One region of the Desemzia sp. FAM 23989 genome, then DNA from elsewhere that is predicted to be linked to it. Evidence: predicted binding sites of a transcription regulator. Region 1 holds the regulator's gene; each other region holds the start of a gene.
What was found. The regulator Rex, encoded in region 1, represses fermentation and respiration genes when NADH is low (regulators of the CRP and FNR family bind a similar motif). The targets are predictions, from matches to a motif close to TTGTGAANTANTTCACAA.

Region 1 (8,363 bases):
AACATCAAGGTTAAAACCGCCTTGATGAAGAATTGAGATTGAACATCAAGAGTAAAACCGTCTTGATGAAGAAAGAGGCTTGAACATCAAGGTTAAAACCGCCTTGATGAGGAATTGAGATTGAACATAAAAAGTAAGATTGGCTGGTTTGAGTCCGGTATTCAACCGAACTCAAACCAGCCAATCAGCTGTATAATAAGAACTCTAACTATTAGGGCACCAAGCCAACCCGAGCTTCTTATTTAAAGGACTTCTTAGATTAATTCTTCAAGAGTTAACGTCGTTTCTTCCCATTCTTCCATGAGTGTTTCATACTGTTCATTCAACAGTTGAAGTTTATCATTGATTTCTTGGACTTTTAAATGATCTTCATAGACTTCTGGTTTGGTCAATTCAGTTTCTAAATTTTCGATACTAGGCTCCAATTCAGAAGTTTCCTGTTCAATGGCTTCGATTCGACGGGTCAGCTGTCGAACCAATTTTTGATTTTCTTTATTGATTTCACGTTTTTTTGAAAGGGCGGTAGAAGCGGAATCTTTCCCAGAACTGTTTTCCGTTCCCTGTGCTTCTTCATCTGCAAGTCGTTTCAATTCTTCTTGCTCAGCTTTTTTTTCTAGGTAGTAATCATAATCGCCTAAGTAAGCTGTGCTCCCTTCTGCAGACAGTTCAATTACTTTAGACGCAATCCGATTGATGAAATAGCGGTCATGAGAAACAAAAAGCAGTGTGCCGTCGAAATCGATCAACGCATTTTCAAGTACTTCTTTACTATCTATGTCTAAATGATTTGTAGGTTCATCCAGAATTAAGAAGTTGTCTTGATTCATAGACAATTTAGCTAATGCCAAACGAGCTTTTTCTCCACCGCTTAAAGAGGTGACGGCTTTTTCAACATCTTCTCCGGAAAATAAAAAGCTGCCTAAAATAGATCGGATATCTTTTTCGGGAGTAGTAGGGTGTTCATCCCAAAGTTCGGCCAATACAGATTTAGAAGAATGCAATTCAGCTTGTTCTTGATCGTAATAGCCAACTTCCACATTTGTTCCGTATCGCTTTTCACCTTTCATAAGAGGGAGTTCTTCGAGTAAGGATTTCAGCAGTGTGGATTTTCCCACACCATTTGGTCCGACTAAAGCTATAGCATCGTATTTTCGGATATCCATATTGATCGGTTCAGATAAAATCGTTTGGTCATATCCGATAGCTCCGTTTTCTAATGACATCACGACATTTCCGCTTTCTTTGGCAGGGTGGAAACTGAATGTAGCTGATTTTTCTTCGCCTTGAGGTTTATCTAAACGGTCTATTTTTTCCAATTGTTTCCGACGGCTCTGAGCACGTTTGGTAGTAGAAGCGCGGACTAAGTTGCGGTTTACAAAATCTTCTAACTTGGCAATTTCTTTTTGCTGTTTCTCAAATTCTTTCCATTCTTTTTCAAGTTGTGCAGCTTTCAAGTCTAAATATTTACTATAATTTCCTTTATAATGGTGCATTTTTTGACGGCTTAAGTCATAGACTTCATTAACTACTTTATCTAAGAAATAACGGTCATGAGAAACGATCAGCAACGCACCAGTATAAGTTTGCAGGTAGTTCTCTAACCAGTTTAATGTTTCGATATCCAAATGGTTGGTAGGCTCATCTAAAATCAATAAGTCTTTTTTTTGCAACAATAATTTCGCTAAAGCTAAACGCGTTTTTTGGCCACCTGAGAGTTGATTGATGGATTTAGCATAATCCTCTTCAAAAAAGCGGAAACCATGTAAAACAGAGCGGATCTCTGCTTCATAACCATAACCATTTTGCTCTCGAAAATCGTGCTGCATTTGATCATACTGTTTTAAGGTTTCATGATAGAGTTCCTCATCGGCTAATAAAGAAGGATCCCCTAACATTTCTTCGGTATGACGCATTTTCTTTTCTAATTGGATCACATGTTGGAAAACTTCCAACATTTCATCCCAAATGGATTGAGTAGAGTCAAGGCCAGTATTTTGTGCTAAGTAGCCGATAGTCACTTGTTTTCCTTTTGAAATTTGTCCAGCATCCGGAGGTTCAATATCTGCGATGATTTTTAACAGAGTTGATTTGCCGGCACCGTTTCGTCCCACAAGGGCAATACGTGAATTTTCTTGTACTTCTAAATAAATATTCTCAAACAATACATCTGCACCAAAATAACGTGCAACGTGTTGAGCTTGTAATAGAATCATTTTGTTGTCCTCATTTCTTATCTCTGCTCTTTCACTTAGTTTAGCATATTCTGTCTTTAAGTGGGAGAGTGTCTGGAAGGCTGGACTAACAAAAAGAAAGCCGGTTCACAATGTTCTTTGTGAATTTTGTATGGATAAGAAAATAAGCGAAAAAAAATATTGAAATGACCGTTTAAAAAAGCTGGTAATTTAAGAAGAAGATGTTATAATCTTATTATGTGAAACTCGACAATTTGTGAAACAAATAATTTGTTAACGAATATTGTGAATTTTGAATAAAAGAAAGTGAGTGAAGTGAACGATGGGTTCAACGAATACAATACCCAAAGCAACGGCAAAGAGATTACCGATTTATTATAGATATTTACGGTATTTGCATGAAGATGGAAAAGAACGTGTGTCATCAACTGAATTAAGTGAAGCTGTGAAAGTAGATAGCGCTACGATTCGACGCGATTTTTCATATTTCGGAGCTCTAGGAAAAAGAGGTTATGGTTACGATGTTGAAACGCTGATGCATTTTTTCAGTAAAACATTGAAACAAGACCGACTAACGAACGTGGCATTAATTGGTGTGGGTAACTTAGGACATGCTTTATTAAATTACAATTTCCATCAAGGGAACAACATGCGCATCAGTGCTGCCTTTGATATCAACAAGGATATTGTAGGAACGATTCAATCTGGAGTACCGGTTTATCCAATGGAAGACATGGTACAACAGTTGAAAATGCAACAAATCGATGTAGTTATGCTGACTGTACCTACTTCAGCAGCTCAAGATGCTGCAAATAATCTCGTTGAAGCTGGCGTTAAAGGAATACTGAACTTTACACCGATTCGTATTTCCGTACCAGAAGAAGTTCGAGTACAAAACGTGGATTTAGCGAATGAATTGCAGACTCTTATCTATTTTATCGATCACTATAAAGCAGACTCAGACAGTGATGATACTTTATTGCTATTAGATTAAAAAAAGCAACAAACCTATTTACGGTTTGTTGCCTTTTTTTAGTTTGAGATAGATTTGTAAAATCTTCGTAGCTCTTACCACATCTCGTGTGGCAAACAATACAAAAATGATAGAGAAGAATCCCCAACCAAATTCACCAACGTAGTCAATTGCAAACCAGATAAAAATAGCTGCAAGAACATAATTGAAAACAATTTGAATAATAAAATCTCTTTTTTTCATGAACGTTAAAAGTTCCTTTCTACTATAAACACTATTAGTATAGCCATAAGTTAGCTACTGTAACGGTAGCATTCATTAAAGCGTGAGCAATAATTGGAGCAGCAATCGATTTTGTTTTCCAGTACAAATAGCAGAAAACAAATCCCATAATCGAATAAAGCAAGTAATGACCATCAAAGTGAATAAAGGCAAATATCAATGAACTGATCACAGCAGCACCGATTCCTCCAGTAATGTCATAAAGATAACCAAAGATAGCTTTCCTAAATACAAACTCTTCCATAATAGGACCAAAGATAGCTACTAGAATCAAGAAAATAGGGTATTTATTCACAGTGAAAACGAGCTCTGCAGTGTTTTGTGACCCTAAAGGTGTATTGAGCAAGAATGTTTCGATAAATACAGCTAAGTATTGACCAACAAAAGCTAAAAACATTCCTCCTACTCCCCAAAAAACAATCGATTTTTTAGAATTGCTGGGCGTTTTCTCTAGACTATTATCAAATGTAGACCGATGATTAACGATAAACATTAGGATAGCTCCAATCACGAAACCGGCGATAGTACCATAAATGCTGGCGTCTGCTACAGCTTTAGCTGGTACAAAAAACAACACTATCACTGGGAAAAATTGAGCTATAATATAGATGAGAATGATTTTTGCATATGGAGACTTAATTAAATTCTTCATGTGTTTAAAACCTTCTTTAAGTAATTATTTACAGTTGCACTAAAAAAGAACAAGACTATATAAAGTGAGCAATGCACCTTTGTAATGGTACTGCATTTGGACGTAAAACAGTTTTAAAAAAAGATGTTCAATAAACAGTATAACATAAGTCTCATACCACTAAAGCAATTTTTGCTTTCTTCTTGAAGTATTTCTTTCTTAAATAAAAGGGCACTCTTTTTCTTTTTCAAGAGTAAAAAATACTTGCAAAATTTTTACAGTTTGATATGATGAAGAAGTGATTTAGCACTCTTTTAGAGTGAGTGCTAACAAAGAAAAACTATAATTGGAGGGATTTACGTGTTAAGACCTTTAGGAGATCGTGTCATCATTAAAGTCACAAAAGAAGAAGAAACAACAGCAAGTGGTATCGTTTTGGCTGGTACAGCAAAAGAAAAACCACAAACTGGTGAAGTAGTTGCTGTTGGTGCTGGGCGTATACTCGATAACGGAACAAAAGCTGAGCTTTCAGTTGTCGTTGGAAATACAGTATTTTTCGAAAAATACGCTGGTTCTGAAGTGAAGTATGATGGTACTGAATATTTAGTGATCAAAGAGAGCGATATCATCGCAATCGTAGACTAAACGTAAATAAAGACATGTACACGAATAAAAATCAATCTGATGAGGTGAAAGAAAATGACTAAAGATATTAAATTTTCTGAAGACGCACGTGCTGCATTATTACGTGGAGTAGATAAATTAGCAGATACTGTTAAAGTAACACTTGGACCCAAAGGAAGAAATGTAGTTTTAGACAAATCTTACGGTTCGCCATTAATCACTAATGATGGAGTGACGATCGCAAAAGAAATCGAATTAGAAGACCGCTTTGAAAACATGGGAGCTCAATTAGTTTCTGAAGTAGCTTCAAAAACCAATGATACAGCTGGTGATGGTACAACTACTGCCACTGTTTTAACCCAAGCGATTGTTCGCGAAGGAATGAAAAATGTTACTGCAGGCGCAAACCCGGTAGGGATTCGAGCTGGAATTGAATTAGCCACTAAAGTAGCTGTTAAGGAATTATTAGCTGTTTCTCGTAAAGTGGAAACAAAAGAATCCATTTCACAAATCGCTTCTATCTCTTCAGGAGATCCAGAAATCGGTGCTTTATTAGCAGACGCTATGGAAAAAGTGGGCAACGATGGTGTTATCACGATCGAAGAATCTAAAGGAATCGAAACTGAACTAGATGTTGTAGAAGGTATGCAATTTGATCGTGGATACTTGTCACAATATATGGTTACAGATAACGATAAAATGGAAGCTAACTTAGAAAATCCATACATTTTGATTACCGATAAAAAAATCTCAAACATTCAAGATATTCTTCCATTATTGGAACAAATCTTGCAACAAGGTCGTCCGTTGTTGATTATTGCTGAAGATATTGATGGCGAAGCATTGCCTACATTAGTCTTGAACAAATTACGCGGTACCTTCAATGTTGCAGCTGTTAAAGCTCCTGGATTTGGGGATCGTCGTAAAGCGATGTTAGAAGACATTGCTATTTTAACTGGTGGTACTGTAATCACAGAAGACCTAGGTCTTGAATTGAAAGATACTACAGTAGAACAATTAGGACATGCAAGTAAAGTGGCTGTTACTAAAGATGCGACAACTATTGTAGAAGGCGCTGGTTCAACAGATACGATCAGCCAACGTGTAGCATTATTGAGAGCTCAAGCAGAAGAAACAACTTCTGAATTTGACAAAGAAAAATTACAAGAACGTATTGCAAAATTAGCTGGTGGAGTTGCCGTTATTCGTGTGGGTGCTGCAACAGAAACTGAATTAAGAGAACGTAAATTACGTATTGAAGATGCTTTGAATGCAGCACGTGCAGCTGTTGAAGAAGGAATCATCGCTGGTGGTGGGACTGCTTATATCAACGTTCAAAGCAAAGTTGCTGAAATTGAAGCTGTAGGCGACGTTGCAACAGGTGTGAAAATCGTTGTTCGTGCGTTAGAAGAGCCAATTCGCCAAATCGCTGCAAATGCAGGAATGGAAGGTTCAGTAATTGTTGAAAAAATGAAAACTGCTGAACCAGGTGTTGGATACAATGCGGCAACAGACGAATGGGTAAACATGATTGAGGCTGGAATTACAGACCCAACTAAAGTGACTCGTTCAGCTCTACAAAATGCTGCAAGTGTAGCGGCATTATTGTTAACGACTGAAGCCGTAGTAGCAGATCATCCAGAACCAGCAGCACCAGCAGCTCCAGGAATGGACCCAAGCATGGGCGGTATGATGTAAGAAAGTTATTTTAAGATTATTGAACAAGGGAGTGAGGCAAAAGCCTCACTCCCTTGTTTTTTTCGATTATTTTCAGTTCTCCACTATTTAACGTTGGTAAGTAAAAATTCATGTCTTTACCAATGTTAGAATATACAAGAATTTTAGTGTTCGTGGTTATCTCTGGATAGTAATCCAAAAAATTTCAAGCAGTATAAAGCACATAGACCAACGATGATATACACAATTTTAGATAAGAGAGTGTCTTGTCCGCCAAATAAAGTAGCTACTAAGTCAAATTCAAAAAGTCCAACCAACAACCAATTCAAACCACCAACGATCAATAAAGCTAAAGCAATACTGTCTAGAGTTTTCATCCGGTATCCCTCCCTGTTTAGTATGACTTTTAAATCACTCTAAAAATAACAGGGATACTGTTGATTGTCCAATGAATTGATTAGAAGAATATCTAACAGTTAAAGGTGTTTTATATTCGATAGGCTAAACGCCTTGTTCCGCGCTCTCAATAATCATTGCGATGCCTATTCCGCCTCCTACGCATAGTGTGGCTAGGCCGCGCTTTTTGTTGTTTTGTTTCATCGCATTTAAAAGTGTGACTAAAATGCGTGAGCCCGAGGCGCCGATTGGGTGTCCTAATGCGATAGCACCGCCATGGATATTGACTTTCTCAGTAGGAAGTTCTAAATCGCGCACCAAAGCAATGCTTTGGGAAGCAAAAGCTTCATTGAATTCATATAAATCGATGTCTTCTTTTGTGAAATTCGTTTTTTCAAATACTTTTTGAACAGCAGTATATGGTGCATAACCCATGATTTCAGGATCGGTTCCCACTTCTGAATACCCTTTGATCGTTGCTAAATAAGGGATGTTTCGTTTTTCAGCTTCAGTTTTAGCCATCAGCAAGATTGCGGCTGCACCGTCGTTAATGCCTGAAGCATTTCCAGCTGTTACGGTTCCCTCTTTTTTAAAAGCCGGACGTAGTTTTTGCAATTTTTCTATGGTTGTTTCTTTGCGAGGATATTCATCGTCTGAGATGAGTTGTGTTTCACGTTTTATTTGGACAGATACTGGAACGATCTCATCCTTGAACCAGTCATTTTCTTGAGCTGTTGCGGTTTTGATTTGTGAATCCAAGGCAAATTGGTCTTGTTCTTTACGGCTCACATGATACCGTTCAGCCACATTTTCAGCTGTGATTCCCATATGCTGCTGATTGAAAGCATCTGTCAGACCATCATGTACCAAGCTGTCGACGGAGTTGGTATCGCCTAATTTGCTGCCAAAACGTTGATTTTTTAATAAATAAGGAGCTTGAGACATATTTTCTGTTCCACCAGCCAACACGACTTTGGCATCTCCAACTTGAATAGCTTGGCTGGCTAAAATAACAGCTTTCAATCCTGAACCGCACACTTCATTTACCGTCATAGCAGGGATAGTATTGGGAATTCCAGAATGAATAGAGATTTGGCGTGCAGGGTTTTGTCCCAAACCTGCCTGTAAGACATTACCAAAAATCACTGAGTCCACATCTTCCGGCTGCAAATGAGAGCGGTGTAAGACTTCTGTAGCAGCCACGGTGCCCAGTTGAACAGCTGAAGTATCTTTAAATTGACCTCCTAAAGACCCGATTGGTGTACGGACTGCACTGACAATTACTACTTCTTCCATAATTGATCTCCTCCAACTAATTTTTATACGATTAAGTATTGATACGTCTATTTTACGATAAACTGAGCCGAATACACTATAAGATTTCCTTAAAACTATCATTTTGCCCAATTTCATAAGTTATTGTTAAATTTCATTTGTCTCAGTTGTGTTTTCAAGAAAGTTGTTTTATCGTTAAAGATGGAGAAGATTCGGAGAGCAATTGATTACGAATAAAAGGGGAGATCAACTTGAATATAGGGATAGATAAAATTGGTTTTTATACACCTCATACATTTATTGATATGGAGAA
Region 2 (8,363 bases), on a different contig from region 1:
AAGACGACCAGAGGCTAGTGCACTGTATGGAGTCAAAGCAATATTATTTTCCTGACAATATTGAAACATTTCACGTTCTTCTTCTCGAGCAATCAAGTTGTAATGTCCTTGGACAGAAACAAACTTAGGAAAACCTTCTTTTTCAGCTAACGCATTGGCTTGAGCTACTTGGTAAGCAAAGCAATTTGAAATGCCTATCTCACGAACCTTTCTTGATTTTACAGCTTCTGCTAGTCCATCTAAAATTTCGTACATAGGTGTTCTATAATCCCACATATGATAAATGTACAAATCTACATAATCCATACCAAGATTTTTCAAACTCTGGTCCAAAGAATTTAAAACATGTTCTTTTCCAGAAATATTTTGTTCGATTTCTTGATCTGTACGAGGCAAAAACTTGGTCGCTACAACTACATCTTCCCGTTTAGCAAAATCATTTAAGGCTCTTCCGACGTATTGTTCACTCGTCCCATTTTGATAAGCAATCGCTGTATCAAAAAAGTTGATTCCTTTATCTAAACTATACTTGATAATCTCACGCGTCTGCTCCTCATCAATTACCCAAGAATGTTGTCCCGCTTTTGAATCGCCAAATCCCATACAGCCTAAGCAAATTCTTGAAACCATTAAGTCTGAATTTCCAAGTTTTGTGTATTTCATTTGTTCATCCTCCTGTTCACTTCATTATTTACTCAACTTCCGTATTTCTACTGTTGATGTTCTGTTGTTCGTTGTTCAAAGTGCCAATTAGATTTTTTGAACAACTTTGACCTTAATTTCTCCCCTATACTTTACCATAAAAACGACCTCCAAAAGTTAGATTATACTCTAACTTTTGGAGGTCGTTACTTTTGGAGTTATTTATTCATAATTTTTTTGAAAGAGTTGACCTTTGGAAAATCCTTACTGAACCACTTTTAAAAAGCTTTTCAAGAAATCAGCAGAATCCCCAACGTAACTGTAATCTGAATACTTAAAAATGGGCGCTTCTGAATCTTTGTTAACAGAGATCACCAATTCTGCATTTCCAATTCCTGTTGTGTACTGTACAGCTCCATGAATACCCAGATTGATCAATACTTTAGGAGATATGGTATTACCCGATTGTCCGATTTGATCATCTCCGCTGAATTTAGGATGATCTGTTAAAGGACGAGTTACTCCGATTTTTGCTCCTAGTTTTCGAGCAAGTTCCTCTGCTAAAGCAAGCACTTTATCATCTACTGCACCGCGTCCCAATGCGATTACCCGATCCGCATTAGCAATGCTGTCACTTTTAGACAGCAAAGGAGTTTCTTCTATGATTTTTATGCGTACTGCTTCCTTAAAGGCCAGATTTGTCACTTCTGTTACCACTACTGATGGATCAGTGACTTTCTTGGCTTCAAATGTATTTGGCCGTACGGAAGCCATTTGTGGACGATGATCAGGGCAAATGATTTCACACATAATATTATCGCCATAAGACGGTTTTGTTTGAACTAATAAATCCCCATCAAAGGCTAAATTCAAGCAATCAGAAGTCAATCCTGTATTTAACTTAGCTTGTAAACGGGGTGCAATCGAGCGACCCACAACGGTTGCCCCAAACAGAATACTATTGGGTTGGCGCTGACTGGCTAATTCTGCCATTAAACTGGCAATCTCAGAATCTGCGGCGTCCTTCAAACGATCATCTTTTATCACAATGATTTCATCAGGACCATACTCTTTGATATTTTCTTCCAGATTTTTATCTGTCGCTTCGAATAAAATGACCACTACTTTTTTATCATCGGCAATTTCTTTTGCTTTTGTAATCAATTGATACGTAACCGGCTGGATGATACCTACGTGTTTTTCTGCGTATACCCAAATTTCTTGATCAGACATTTTCTTCCACCTCTCTTAGAGTAAATTATTAGCTCTCAACTGGATCAAAAGTTCACGAACCGCTTCATCAGGTGTCCCTTTAAGGATTGTTGTGGCTTTTGCCTCTTTTTCGGGAGCCCACACGCTACGTACGACGGTTGGAGAACCTTTTAAGCCAATTTTATTCGGATCAACAGTCAAGCTGTTTTCATCCCACACACGAATAGTTTTTTGATAGCTTTGTTGAATATTACGAGGCGTTGGATAACGCGGTACGTTCATTTCACTACGAACCGTTACCACCGCTGGTAATTGGAACTCGATTTTTTGCTGCATATTCTCTAATAATCGAGTTGCGGTCATAGCTTGGTTAGACTGGCTATGCAATTCACTAACAAAGGTAATCTGTGGCCAACCTAAAAATTCAGATACAATTGGACCTACTTGGCTAGTATCCGCATCTACAGATTGACGACCTAATAATACCAAATCTACATCTCCTAGTTCTTTGATGGCTTGTGCTAAAACATATCCTGTTGCCAAAGTATCTGCTCCGCCAAATTGTCGGGAGCTTAACAGTATAGCATCATCACATCCCATAGCTAATCCTTGACGCAATGTCATCTCAAAGTCTGGAGGTCCCATAGACAATAGAATAATTTCTCCACCCCATTCGTCTTTTAGGCGCAATGCTACTTCAATGGCATTCTTATCATAAGGATTCATCACTCCTGCTTCCCCGGAGCGAATCAAATTTTTAGTATCTGGATCGATCTTCAAATTATTGGAAACCGGTACTTGTTTAATACACACGACGATTTTTAAGCTCATTTATCTCAATCCTCTCTCTCGTTTACAACTTCTTTGCTGATCTCGATCATCATTTTCTCTAATGATCCTTCTGCAAGTTGTAAAGCCCGTGCGTCACGAATCAGATGCTCCACTGGATACTCTCTGCTGTAACCATATCCGCCTAGTACTTGTAAGGCATGATCAGCTGCAGTAACTGATGCTCGACTACCGTATGATTTAGCCATAGTGGCTACTTTCGCATAAGATTTGCCTGCTACTTTCAATCTAGCTGCTTCTTGATACAATAATTGTGTGTTCTCTTTCGCAATAGCAATTTCGGTGATTTTTGTTTGGATAGAATGCAATTGAATAATCGGTGTATTGATTGCTTCACGTTGTTTTGCATAATCTACCGCGATCGACAATGCATGTTCAGTGATACCAGCAGCGATCGCTCCCATCGAAATACGAGCATCGTAGTGAGCATTATCACCAATTTCCACACCTTGACCTATTTTCCCGAGCAAATGATCTTCATTGACCACAACATTTTCCAAGAAAATTTCTGCTACAGGTGTCCCATTCATTCCAATAAATTCTTCTCGTTTCCCATGTTTAAACCCAGGCATATCTTGGTCTACAAGGAAGCAAGACAATTCTGTCGGAGATGTTTTCAAGAGCACACAGTATACTTCGGCCAAACCGCCATTTGTGATCATGCTCTTATTTCCATTTAAAATCCATTTATCTCCTTCTTTAACAGCCTTGGCTGTAAATCCCATCACATTAGAACCCCCTTGCGGTTCTGTTGATGAAAAGCCAAAAACACGATGGGTGGCTTGAGGCAGATACTTTTCTTTTAACGCAGGTGTAGCATATTTCAATACTTGATCAACAGTTTTGTAATGCCCTTCTAGTGTAAATGCAATACTAGCATTCCGTTGAGCAAAATCATAGATGGTTTGAGAACTGGCAACGACATCAAATCCGGCACCGCCATATTCTTCTGGTATGGTCAACCCTAAAAAGCCTGTATTCACAATACTGCTCCATAGTTCTGCAGGGTACTCTCTGTGTTTGTCAATCCACATATCTAAAGGTTTTACTTCTTTATCAGCAAAATCTGTCACCATTTGGTGTAACATGACTTGCGGCTGAGTCAATTTTATACTCATTTTTTACACTCCTTTGTTCAAATATACACAAGAATAAAGATAATAAATTTAACAAACTAAATATAGCGCATTCTTTTTTCTATCTACTTGATTTAAATCAAGTACAACAGACTATTTAAAAAAATGATAATACCTTTTCTAAGGAATGGAATATTGGTAGAATAAAAAAGTATTGTGAGGAACTATAGAGGAGAATGCAGGATGAAAAAAGACTATTCAAAATCTCACCATCATACTTATAGATGTGAAAATACAAAGCAATGTTGTATCTATACTATTCCCCTATTTCAATCTCTAACAGCTGAACAAAAAGAACAAATCCATCCCTTGATCCAGCATAAGCATTACTCGAAGGGGGAGATTATTTATCGGCCAGGAGAATCTGCTGACTCGCTTTATGTATTAAGCAGTGGGAAAATACGTGTATACCGATTGTCAGAATCGGGAAAAGAACAGTTGATACGAATTGTATCAGAAGGAGAGTTTACCGGGGAATTGGCTTTATTTAAGAAGGGTTTTTACGAGGCTTTTACGGAAGCATTAACAGATTGCAATATTTGCGCCATCAAACATGCTGATTTTCGCCAGCTGCTTATGCAATACCCGGCTACTGCTGTTGATATGCTGGCTACGATCGCTGAACGATTAGGTTCTTCTGAGCAACAGACAGCTTGGGCTACTACTGAAACTGTAAAAGATAGGCTGTTGCACTTTTTGATTAGTCTAGTCGATTCTGAAGAAAGAGAACCTATCGTCGAACTAAAGATGGCTAAAAAAGATTTGGCTTCTTATTTAGGAACTACCTCTGAATCATTAAGTCGAGAACTAGCTCATCTAGAAAAAGAAAAAATCATCGAAGAAATTGCTTATGGAAAAATCAAATTATTGAATGTTAATTAATGCATATCCATTTCCTCTTTACCAACAGAAAGAATCTTCTAAAGAAAACCAACATACTACTCTAGAGAATCCGGTATAGATCGAGAAAGGTTTTCCAGAGTAGTTTTTTTATTTTTAGAATTGTATTTTTAAAGCTGGATCCACAGGATTCAACGTTAGAAATGCATGTTCAAAAATAATAGCGTAAAGATAAGGGCTATTTTCTTTACCCATTTTTTCTATAAATTTTGGATCCTTTTCTAAAAAAGCAGACTTAATTCCTTTTTCTTGGTAATCCTCACATTTTACCACACGAGCATTGTGAACACGTATGTATTCATAACGGTCTTTAATAATAGTAGTAAAAGATATACATGGATTTAGCTGAAATTCTTTTACTTTTGATTTGTTTTTATTCGTTCGAATGTAAAGAATATTTTGTTGCAATGGATCAGGATAATAATTGACGATCCTCACATTAGGCGTTCCTTCGACCGATGTTGCTAATGCTAAATAATTTTGTGCCTTCAGAATTCTTATGTACTCTTCCATTACTTCCATACTGCTTTTCCTCCTTCTTGCAACAGGTAGAACACAACTCTCCGCTGTTGATGTAGAAATCCATTTTATCTTATTTTAAATTATTCCGTATTGATCTGGATCAACGACTGCATAAGTTTGCATCGAAAAACCTTAAAAAGAGTTTCCGTAAATTCATAAACCCGTTCTCTCTATATTTATGTATCTGCAATACTTATTGCAATTCAATCTCTTTCTAACTAAAAAATTCAGAACGTGTTAAACTCTTAGTAACTACACTTCTAAGGAGGATGTTCAGAAATGTCAGAAAAAACGCTTGTATTGCTCAAACCAGATGCAGTAGAACGAAATCTAATTGGGAGTATTTTAGTCGAATATGAGAGAAACGGTTTAAAAGTTGTGGATATGAAATTAATAAAAGCCTCTACAAATTTAGCAGAAAAGCATTATGCAGAACATACTGGAAAACCGTTTTTTAATCGTTTGGTTGCTTACCTTACCAGAAGTCCATTAGTTGCCTTAGTCTTAGAAGGTGAAAATGCCATCAGTCGAGTACGATCATTGAATGGAACAACTGATCCAGAAAATTCACCAGATAATACGATTCGTGCTCTTTATGGACTAAGTATGTCTGAAAATACTGTTCATGCCTCTGATTCGAAGGAAAGTTCTGATAGGGAAAGAGCTATTTGGTTTGGTTAATAAACTACTTTCAATTCAAAAAAGATTCGCTAAAATCAAACTTTAGCGAATCTTTTTGAATATTCTTCATTAGAGATTTTTACTCATGAGACACCATCTTTTATCCGCTCATTTCTTATATAGCCTAATTATAACACAGGACAAATAAGGAGACACTCAACTTTATACTATCCGTATGAGAGTTGCCAACGGCAATCATCATACCGATAGGCATTCATCACCCACCTATGGAGGATGGGCGAATTCTGCCTAAACTACGTTAAAAAGCTTTGTAACCTTAAGATATGAGATGGAACATAAGGAAAAGCTCAATATGGATCAAGTCCACGAAAAATTATCTTTAGCGGGGTTTAATAAACAAGTGAATGCACTAAAAAACAGACAAGCATTTTTATCCTTGTCTGTTTTTTAATGCATTCATTATTTGAATTTTTATTGGAACTCCTGCTTCTCTCTTAGTCTTTATCATATTCTCAAATACGTTGACACCTATTTCCGATAAGACAAACAGGACACTGAGAGCAATTCCGCTAGCGGTTATATATTTTAACATTGATCATCTCTCCTTATTATCGAGATTAGAAAAAAATGCTTCATTATATAATTATTCTAACATTAATGTAAAACTTTTATTAGTTTAAGCGATATTATCATAAAGTATTATCATAATTATACTTAACCGTTTAATACGGGTTTAAGATCTCTTAGATACATCTATATCCTTTACACAAATTTCGTTTTTTATAAAAGCCATCTAAGTGCCTTTAATTTCTTAAATAGATTGTGAGAGGTAATAATTAAATAAATGATAGGAACAAACCAGATTCAGAGTAAAATAAAAAGACCGAAAAAGCCTTTTAAATAAAGGTTAGTCGGTCTTTTGTTCATTATTCCCACTCAATTATAGAATGTTGTTATTATTTATTAAATATTGTTATATCAACCTTATACTTTTTTTATTGCGTTTGTTTTTCGTTATTTTAAGCCTTTTTAAAGAAAAACGGAATCAAAATGGAATCATTAGAATCTGATATTTAAAATAACAGAAATATAATTAATAAAGACATTTTAAACTTTAATTTGCTAGGTATTTTTCTGTTTTCCAAATTTTATTATGCTTTTGTTAAACAATATTCCGCTACCTCATCAAAGGTAGACAAATCCGATTCTATAAGTTCTTTTAATTTGCTTTTGTTCCAATACTTATCATTAATTCTCTTTTTACTATTTTCCCACACAAAACCAGTCTTGCTCACTAACTTTAAATTATTTTTATTTATTTCCTTCACTATTTTTTTATCAATATCTCTTTGCCACATTCTAATATCTGGCATTATAAAAACACCTAATAATTTGTAATCTACTGAATCAAATTGACCGATAAATTTACTAAGTTCTATCACATAATTTGTCATATAGAGCAAATATGCAGACAACTTATAACTTAAGTAGATTTCATGTTTAATTCTAGATTCATTAATTATAGTGAAAAAATCTAGAATACTCTCTCCATCATTTAGAATAGCAGGATATATTTTATGTCCTGATAAACTCACATCTCCTTTGATGCCATTCTCATCCTCTAGATCATAGATTTCTTGTACATTTGCTTGTTGCGTTATCTCTCTTATGGTATACAAAGAATCAGCAATTTTAGAACCAATAGTTTTTTCGTATTCTACCCTTCTATCTCTTCTATCTTTTATAGCAGTAGTAATATATGTAACTATTCCACCAAAAATTGCACCGATTATAATGTTAATCGTATCAAAATCCTCAAAAAACTGTTTTATTACTTCTTTCAACTAGAATCACCTTTTTATTTTTTATTCTACCATAAGGATTCTAATTGAGTTATATAAAAAAAGCCCCTACCGATTATGGTAGAGGCTTATATTATGTCTTATCTCATTTTACTTAACAACTGGCTATTCTGTGCAGCTGTTCCAGAGTAATTTTTGATACCGTATTGTGACGCTAGCTTTTTCCGGTTTGCAAAACTAGAATCAACGTTGATTGACTTCAAATAATCCACTAGAGAGCTACCAGTATAGTTTGATTTAGGTTTTGAAGTAGTTGTTCCAGACTTCTGCATCGCGTTCAACAAAGCTTTATTCTGACTTGCTGTCCCACTATAATTTTTAATGCCATATTGGGACGCTAGTTTTTTACGATTGTTGAAAGATGATTCTACTTTGATTGAGTTTAGATAATCAACAATAGAATCTCCTTTATAAGATGATGCTGCTGGTTTAGATTCAACTTTTTTAGGCTCAACACCATTTTTCTTAACCAGTTCTAAAAGTTGAGTGTTCTGTGCAGCCGTCCCGGTATAACTTTTAATTCCATGAGCTGTAGCAATTTTCTTTCGGTTGGCAAATGAGCTGTCTACTTTTTTAGAATTAAGATAATCAACAATAG
Region 3 (8,363 bases), on a different contig from region 1:
TGGGGTAGAAGAAGCAAGAGTGGATGAGGTATTGGACATTATTCGCGAAAATTGTTCTGCAAGAGAACAATACATGCTTCCTCCAACCAGTTTTGATGTTTCAATGGAGACTAGTTTTCCTTATCCAGTTGAAGTAGAAGTCGGTGGAGCTACGGTGTTCGTGATGCCGATCGAACAATTTGAACGTTTCTAATGAGGATGGAAAGAAACCTAAATACAGCAAAAGTGAACAGTAAGGTCGTGATCTAATCGAAAATAGAATAAATCGGCTCCAACCTGTACTCATGCAGCAGTTTCAGCAAAAAATGCAGCACAACAAGCTGGCTCATGCTTATCTTTTTGAAGGAGCAAAAGGTACGGGAAAGAAAGAGCTGGCCTTATGGATTGCTGCGGGGCTTTTTTGCCCAAATAAACAAAATGGAATACCTTGTACGACGTGTCAAAATTGTACGAGAGTATTTGAGCAGCACCACCCGGATGTGGTGGAAGTTGAGCCAGAAGGTCTATCGATCAAGGTAGAACAAATTCGTTATTTGAAGTCTGAATTTGGGAAAAGCGGTGTAGAAGGAAATCAGAAAGTTTTTATTGTCAGCGATGTGGAAAAAATGACAGTGGGTGCAGCGAACAGCTTATTGAAGTTTTTAGAAGAGCCTAGCGGAAATGTGACAGCCTTTTTATTGACTACTGCCAAGCAGCGGATCCTGCCGACCATTTTATCCCGTTGTCAGTTGATTCACTTTTCTCCGCTTCCAAAAGACATCTTGCAACAAGAGTTAGAAGATAAAGGGGTATCCAAAAACCAGGCAGCATTGCTGGTACATTTGACCAATGACATTGCGAAAGCTCACGAAATGAGTCAAGATGAATGGTTCATGGATGCACATCCAGTCATATGGAAATGGTTCTTGAAAATTGCTAAAAAAGATAAGCAGAGTTTTGTCTTTGTTCAAACGACAATCATGAATCATTTTAAAGAACGCAGTCAGTACCAATTAGCTTTAGAACTGTTACTGCTCATTTACCGAGATGCATTAAGACTAGCTTACGATGCAGAGGCCTCTCGACTTGCTTTTCCTCGCTACCAAGAAGAATTGACTCAATTCGTGGATAATAAATCATCTAAGATCATTATTTCATCAATAGAAGAAATCTTAGCCAGCCAGAAAAAATTAGAAAGCAACGTCAACGCTCAAGGTATATTTGAGCAATTAGCGATTCGTTTAATGAATGACGCATCACGTTTGCCAGCAAAATCGCGGTAAAAAAGTAATGAATAGAACAAGAAACGTTCTGTTTTGAAGGAGGATCAATGATAAGCGTGGGTGAAAAGATGGACAAAAAAACTTTGTTTGATAGTTTCAATCGTTTAGAGAATGATGCGGGCCAAGCGTTGAATCGAATTTCAGAATTAAAAAATGAAATTGGTGCATTGGTTGAAGAAAATGCTTCATTACGGATTGAAAATCAACATCTGAGAGATCGATTGACAGATTTGGAAAAACCAGATGCTAGTAAAGAACCAGCCGAGACGGAAATGTCAAAATCTCGTTTGAATCTTGAAAAAATCTATGAAGACGGCTTTCATGTCTGCAACGTATTCTATGGCTCAAGAAGAGTCGATGATGAATCTTGTGCGTTTTGTTTAAATGTGATTTATGGCGAACGCCGTTAAAAAGAATCCGATAAAAGTACTTAGTCCAAGCTGGTCGAACGAGCCCAGTAAAAGCTGAGTATTTTTTTGTTTTTCTGAAGTATAAGCGTAATCAGTTCTAAATAGAAAAAAGAAAGTTAGCGTGTTATAGTGGATGTATTTGATAAGATGAAAAGTGAGGGATATCTATGAAAGCAGTCAGCATGAAAAAACCAGGAAGTGCAGCAGAATTGATTATGGAAGAGCGCGCTAAACCAACGCCTCAAAAAGGTGAATTACTGGTAAAAGTAAAAGCAACGGCTATCAATCGAACAGATATTATGAAGCGTGAAAATCAACAATTGAAACCGCCATATCCTATTTTAGGTGTTGAAATGGCGGGAGTGGTGGAAGAAAATAACAGCTCGAATAAGGAGTTTACACCTGGAACTCGAGTAGCTAGTTTAGTGAACGAGGGAAGTTATGCAGAATACGTAACGGTTCCAGCTGAACGAGCGATTGTACTGCCGGATGAAACTACTTTTGAAGAAGGGACAGCCATACCAGAAGTATTTTTAACAGCTTACCAAACGTTGTATTGGTTAGGTGAATTAAAACAAGAAGAAACTGTATTGATTCATGCAGGCGGAAGTGGTGTTGGAACGGCTGCTGTCCAATTGGCGAAACAACTGACTGGCGCAAAAGTAATCACAACAGCTGGTTCAGCAGAAAAATTAGATTTTTGTAAAAGGTTGGGAGCAGACGAAACAATCAATTACAAAACAGAAGATTTTTCTGAACGTGTTCTTGAAATGACAGACGGTAAAGGGGTCGATTTGATTTTAGATTTTATCGGAGCTTCTTACTGGGAGAAAAATCTGAAGTCCATCAAAGTAGACGGCCGTTGGATTTTAATTGGTGTTTTAGGTGGCGCAACGGTTGAAAACGTCAATCTAGGTGCGTTATTAGGTAAACGGGTTTCCCTGATAGGGACATTATTGACCCCAAGATCAGATGAATACAAAGCTGAATTAACGCATGAATTTGCAGAGAAGGCATTGCCGCTGTTTACAGCTGACAAAATCCATCCGATTGTTGATCGTGTATTTCCATTTGAAGAAGCCGCGGATGCGCATCGCTATATGGAAGACAATAAAAACACAGGGAAAATTATTTTGTCTTTGGAAAAAGTGGACAGCAGAGACTAAACTTCCTTAAAACGGAGAGCTGCATTATGCTATAATAAAAAAAGTATACTGAATGAAGGATGTGTGACGTGCATGGACCAGTTGCTACAAAGTGACGAACGAGTAGATCGAATTATCAGTCAAGACTTGGATATTATCCAAAGTCCTTCTGTATTTTCTTTTTCACTGGATGCTATTTTATTAGCTGATTTTGCTCAAGTTCCAAAGCATCATAAAGGAAAAGTTGTCGATTTATGTGCGGGGAATGGAGTTATTGGACTGATCTTAAGTCAAAAGACGAAAAGCCCGATCATTGGAATCGAATTGCAAAAACGTTTAGCAAACATGGCTGAAAGAAGTATTCAGATGAATCAGTTGGAAACAAAGGTGTCCATTATTAATGGGGCAATAGGAGATGCTGCAAATTGGATCAAACATGATTCTGTAGACGTAGTGACTTGTAATCCGCCTTATTTTGCAGCTACCGAAAAAAGCACTCGTAATCCGAACCAGCATTTGGCTATTGCGCGTCATGAATTACATACGAATTTAGACGAAGTGATGAAAGTGACTAGCGGATTATTGAAAATGAATGGAAAAGCTTATTTTGTCCATCGCCCAGACCGATTGTTGGAGATTTTAGAAACAATGAAAGCTCATCGCTTGGCGCCTAAAAAATTGCGGTTTGTTTATCCAAAAATTGGGAAAGAAGCCAATACAATTTTGATCGAAGGTATCAAAGATGGAAAAGATACGGGATTCCGCGTGCTGCCTCCATTGATTGTTTATGATGAAGAGAACCATTATTTACCGGAAGTGAGTGCTATGTTATTTGGAAAAGAACACCATTAGTTATTTCTATGTCTTGTATTGCAATGACGGCACCTTTTATGGCGGCTATACCACAGAATTAAAACGGCGTGAAGAGGAACATAATTCTGGCACTGGGGCCAAATACACCAAACCTGTTAAAAGGCGTCCGGTGCATATGGTCTATGCGGAAGCATTTGCTACAAGAAGCGAAGCCACTAAGGCAGAATATGCGTTTAAACAGCAAACGCGCAAACGAAAAATACAGTACTTGATGCAACAAGGAGTTGAATTTCCTCTTTCCGCAGATTCAGCATGTGTGGTGAATATGGAAATGTTAAACACTAAGGAGGAAACAGCAGATGTTTCAGCAAAAGAGTTTTGAGCCGCAATCCACTGGGACATTGTATCTCGTTCCTACTCCGATAGGGAATTTAGAAGATATGACGTTTCGGGCGATCCGTCTTTTAAAAGAAGTCGATTTGATTGCATCAGAAGATACGCGAAATACGCAAAAATTATTGAATCATTTTGATGTCCATACGAGTCAAATCAGTTTTCATGAACACAATTCCCAAGAACGGATCGGCCAATTGATCGATCGGTTGGAAGACGGACAGGATATCGCTCAAGTAAGTGATGCGGGCATGCCTTCTATTAGCGACCCTGGACATGATTTAGTAGTAGCTTGTATTGAAGCAGGTATTTCGGTCGTGCCACTTCCTGGAGCAAATGCAGCTCTGACAGCATTGATCGCTTCAGGTTTGAGTCCACAACCATTTTATTTTTACGGTTTTTTGCCGCGTAAAAAGAAAGATCAAGTAGAAGCGCTAGAAGAATTGAATTTGCGGCCGGAAACGTTCATCTTGTATGAATCCCCGCACCGGTTGAAAGAAGTGCTGAAGAATATGAGCACGGTATTAGGCGAAACTAGAAAGATCGTTTTATGTCGTGAGTTGACGAAGCGGTACGAAGAATTTATTCGAGGGACGATAGAAGAAGTTCAGGAATGGGCGCAAAACACAGAGATTCGTGGAGAATTTTGTGTGATTGTTGAAGGAAACAGCGAAAGCTCCTTGTGTCCGGAAGAAGATATGAGTTGGCAAAAATGGACAGTCAGAGAGCATGTTACACAAGTCATGGAGGAACAACGCCTGCGCAGTAAAGAGGCTATTAAAGAAGTGGCTAAAATACGCGCTATGAAAAAGCAGGAAGTTTATTCACACTATCATGAGATAAATTAAAAGAAGAGCAAAAAATCCATTTAATTTTCTGTCTAATTAAATGGATTTTTTTGTTTAATTTTAAAAGCACTTAGAGAAAAAATACAGACCATATATGCTCAATTATTAACAAAACAACTGTACTAATTATTCGTCGATCCTGTTATAACATTTTTTAGTTCGAAAATAGAAGTTTAAAATAAGCGAATTTAATCACATAAAATGATTTACTTTCTAAAAAAAATGAGGTAATATCATATGTGAAATAGATAACAAAGTTTGGAGGAATAGGAATATGCAAGAAGTGCTAAGAGAATTTAAAACAAAAGAAGTTTCCGTTGAGGATGTTATTCAAGGGTACACAACTAAAGCTAAAAAAGCGTTGACAGAGTTGGAAGACTTTAATCAAGAAAAAATTGATTACATTGTCCATCAAATGTCGTTGGCTGGACTGAATGACCATATGCGCTTGGCTAAATTAGCCGTGGAAGAAACTAAACGTGGCGTTTATGAAGACAAATGTGTGAAAAATATGTTTGCAACAGAATCCATTTGGCATGATATCAAAAATGATAAAACAGTTGGCGTCATTCAGGATGATGAACAAGCCGGGTTAATGACGATTGCAAGTCCGGTCGGAGTAGTGTGCGGAGTAACTCCGGTAACTAATCCAACTTCTACAACGATGTTTAAAGCCATGATTGCTGTAAAAACAAGGAATCCGATTATTTTTGCTTTTCATCCAAGTGCTCAAAAATCATCCGCTGAAGCGGCTAGAGTATTGTATGAAGCTGCGGTAAAAGCAGGGGCACCAAAGAATATTATTCAATGGATCGAGACACCCTCGTTAGAAGCCACGAATACGCTGATGAATCACCATGATATTGCGGTTGTACTGGCTACTGGGGGATCAGGAATGGTAAAAGCGGCTTATTCTACAGGAAAACCGGCACTTGGTGTAGGTCCTGGAAACGTACCAAGCTACATTGAAAAAACAGCTAAAATCAAGCGGGCTGTAAACGACATTATTCTGTCGAAAACATTTGATAATGGAATGATTTGTGCTTCTGAACAAGCGGTAATCGTGGATCAAGAGATCTATGATGAAGTAAAAGCAGAATTCGAACGTCTACAAGTATATATTGTGCCTAAAAAAGAGTTGGCTTTACTGGAAAATACCGTGATGAATAAAGACAAAACAGCGGTAAACCCAGCTATCGTTGGTCAATCGGCAGACACCATCGCAAAACTTGCTGGTCTGAAAGCACCAAAGGGCACTAAAATATTGGTGGCGGAATTAGATGGAGTGGGCAGTGAATATCCATTATCAAGAGAAAAACTATCTCCTGTATTAGCTATGCTGAAAGCGAACGATACAGCACAGGGATTTGAATTAAGCCAACAAATGTTGGAACTTGGCGGACTTGGGCATTCTGCAGCCATCCATACCAATCGTATGGATCTAGCAGCAGAATTTGGAGAACAAATGAAGGCCGGTCGTGTGATTGTCAATTCACCTACTGCGCAAGGGGGCATCGGGGATATTTACAACAACATGCTGCCATCTCTAACCTTAGGATGCGGTAGTCATGGGCGAAATTCCGTGTCAACAAACGTTTCTGCAGTGAATTTGCTGAATGTCAAAACAGTAGCAAAAAGAAGAAACAACATGCAATGGTTCAAATTACCGCCAAAAATTTTCTTTGAAAAAAATTCGGTCCAATACTTGCAAAAAATGCCGAATGTGAATCGTGTATTTGTAGTGTGTGATCCTGGTATGGTGCAATTTGGATATGCAGATATTGTAGAAAATGAATTGAAGAAACGTTCAAATCCAGTAGCTGTGCGCATCTTCTCAGATGTGGAACCCAATCCGTCTATTGAAACGGTCAATCGCGGAACAGCAGCTATGCGAGAATTCCAACCGGATACAATCATTGCCTTAGGTGGTGGATCGGCTATGGATGCGGCTAAAGGAATGTGGTTATTCTATGAACAACCAGAATCTGATTTTGATGGTGCAAAACAAAAATTCTTAGACATTCGTAAGAGAGCGTACAAGATTCCAGATTTGAAAAAAACACAATTTGTTGCTATCCCTACCACATCAGGAACTGGTTCAGAAGTAACTCCGTTTACCGTTATTACAGATAACGCGATCAATGTGAAGTACCCGCTGGCTGATTATGCGTTGACACCAGATGTGGCCATCATTGATGCTCAATTCGTGATGACAGTGCCTAAATCCATTACGGCAGATACTGGGATGGACGTATTGACTCATGCAATAGAATCCTATGTTTCTGTTATGGCAAGCGATTATACAAAAGGCCTTAGTTTACAAGCTATCAAACTGGTTTTTGAATATTTGGAAGAATCCTATGCTTTTGCTACTGAAGAGGCCCGCGAAAAAATGCACAATGCTTCTACTTTAGCAGGGATGGCTTTTGCAAATGCCTTCTTAGGGATCAATCATTCTTTAGCACATAAAATTGGAGCTGAATTTGAGATTCCACATGGCAGAGCGAATGCAATCTTGATGCCCCATGTAATTCGCTACAATGCTAAAGCTCCTTCAAAACATCAATTGTTTCCGAAGTACGAGTATTTCCGAGCAGATGAAGATTATGCTGAAATTGCTCGTTACCTTGGGTTAAAAGGAGAAACGACAGCTGAATTGGTAGAAGCTTTGATTCAAAAAATCTACGAATTAGGGAAAAAACTGAATATTCAGATGAGTATGAAAGAGCAAGGAGTTACAAAAAAACAACTGGATCAAGCGGCAGACAGATTAGCAGAATTAGCCTTTGAGGATCAATGTACGACAGCTAATCCAAAAGAACCATTGATTGCAGAGTTGAAAGAAATTTTATACGCTACTTATAAAGGTTAAGCTAAAAGACACTTCTCTCTATTTTGAGTGAAGTGTCTTTTGATTTTGTTCATTAGATAGAAGTGCCTTTATCCTTGGCCAGCAAGTCACGGATTTCTTTTAAATATTGCTCAGAAGGAGGTACTTCCACCTCTATCTCTTCTTCCTCAACCTGTTTCATGAATTTGCCTTGGGCATTATTGATGACTTTCACAAATAGAAAGATAACAAATGCAATAATCAAAAAGTCGATCACTGAACTGATAAAAGCTCCGTAAGTAAGTTCTACTCCAACAATCGTGAAAGAAAGGTTCGATAAATCAGATCCGCCGGTAAGAGCACCAACCACGGGGCTGATAATGTTGTCCACAAGTGAAGTCACGATTCCTGTAAAAGCTGAACCGATAACGACCCCAATTGCTAAGTCCAGAACATTCCCTCTAAAAGCAAATTCTTTAAACTCTTGTATAAAATTTTTCATATTGTTCCACCTCCTTGCTTTATTCATTATAGTATTAGATGAATTGTATTCACAAGAAGAATGTTTATAGAAAGGGATAGCAAATTTTAATAGTAATTTAGTTTTATTATTATATAATTGAATCAAGGGATTCAGAGTTTGCTTCTGTAAAGGAATAAAC

Region 2: the regulator Rex is predicted to act here: its motif matches at 3,835-3,852, upstream of ACEN36_RS04925 (acyl-CoA dehydrogenase family protein).
Region 3: the regulator Rex is predicted to act here: its motif matches at 5,109-5,126, upstream of adhE (bifunctional acetaldehyde-CoA/alcohol dehydrogenase).

What each region holds. Positions count from the first base shown of each region.
Region 1 is NZ_JBGQQT010000002.1:55,262-63,624, forward strand. It holds gene ACEN36_RS01840 (ABC-F family ATP-binding cassette domain-containing protein) at 255-2,213, opposite strand; gene ACEN36_RS01845 (redox-sensing transcriptional repressor Rex) at 2,515-3,186, shown strand; gene ACEN36_RS01850 (YdiK family protein) at 3,205-3,408, opposite strand; gene ACEN36_RS01855 (CPBP family intramembrane glutamic endopeptidase) at 3,443-4,099, opposite strand; gene groES (co-chaperone GroES) at 4,439-4,723, shown strand; gene groL (chaperonin GroEL) at 4,778-6,400, shown strand; gene ACEN36_RS01870 (DUF378 domain-containing protein) at 6,544-6,756, opposite strand; gene ACEN36_RS01875 (acetyl-CoA C-acetyltransferase) at 6,881-8,071, opposite strand; gene ACEN36_RS01880 (hydroxymethylglutaryl-CoA synthase) at 8,302-8,363, shown strand, end outside.
Region 2 is NZ_JBGQQT010000005.1:119,019-127,381, reverse strand. It holds gene ACEN36_RS04940 (aldo/keto reductase) at 1-663, opposite strand, end outside; gene ACEN36_RS04935 (electron transfer flavoprotein subunit alpha/FixB family protein) at 907-1,875, opposite strand; gene ACEN36_RS04930 (electron transfer flavoprotein subunit beta/FixA family protein) at 1,891-2,685, opposite strand; gene ACEN36_RS04925 (acyl-CoA dehydrogenase family protein) at 2,691-3,821, opposite strand; gene ACEN36_RS04920 (Crp/Fnr family transcriptional regulator) at 4,023-4,721, shown strand; gene ACEN36_RS04915 (pyridoxamine 5'-phosphate oxidase family protein) at 4,836-5,261, opposite strand; gene ndk (nucleoside-diphosphate kinase) at 5,541-5,942, shown strand; gene ACEN36_RS04905 (hypothetical protein) at 6,334-6,495, opposite strand; gene ACEN36_RS04900 (hypothetical protein) at 7,055-7,747, opposite strand; gene ACEN36_RS04895 (M15 family metallopeptidase) at 7,846-8,363, opposite strand, start outside.
Region 3 is NZ_JBGQQT010000009.1:36,313-44,675, forward strand. It holds gene ACEN36_RS06890 (cyclic-di-AMP receptor) at 1-193, shown strand, start outside; gene holB (DNA polymerase III subunit delta') at 261-1,262, shown strand; gene ACEN36_RS06900 (DNA replication initiation control protein YabA) at 1,331-1,672, shown strand; gene ACEN36_RS06905 (NAD(P)H-quinone oxidoreductase) at 1,840-2,838, shown strand; gene ACEN36_RS06910 (tRNA1(Val) (adenine(37)-N6)-methyltransferase) at 2,911-3,669, shown strand; gene ACEN36_RS06915 (GIY-YIG nuclease family protein) at 3,665-4,012, shown strand; gene rsmI (16S rRNA (cytidine(1402)-2'-O)-methyltransferase) at 3,990-4,871, shown strand; gene adhE (bifunctional acetaldehyde-CoA/alcohol dehydrogenase) at 5,146-7,743, shown strand; gene mscL (large conductance mechanosensitive channel protein MscL) at 7,796-8,203, opposite strand.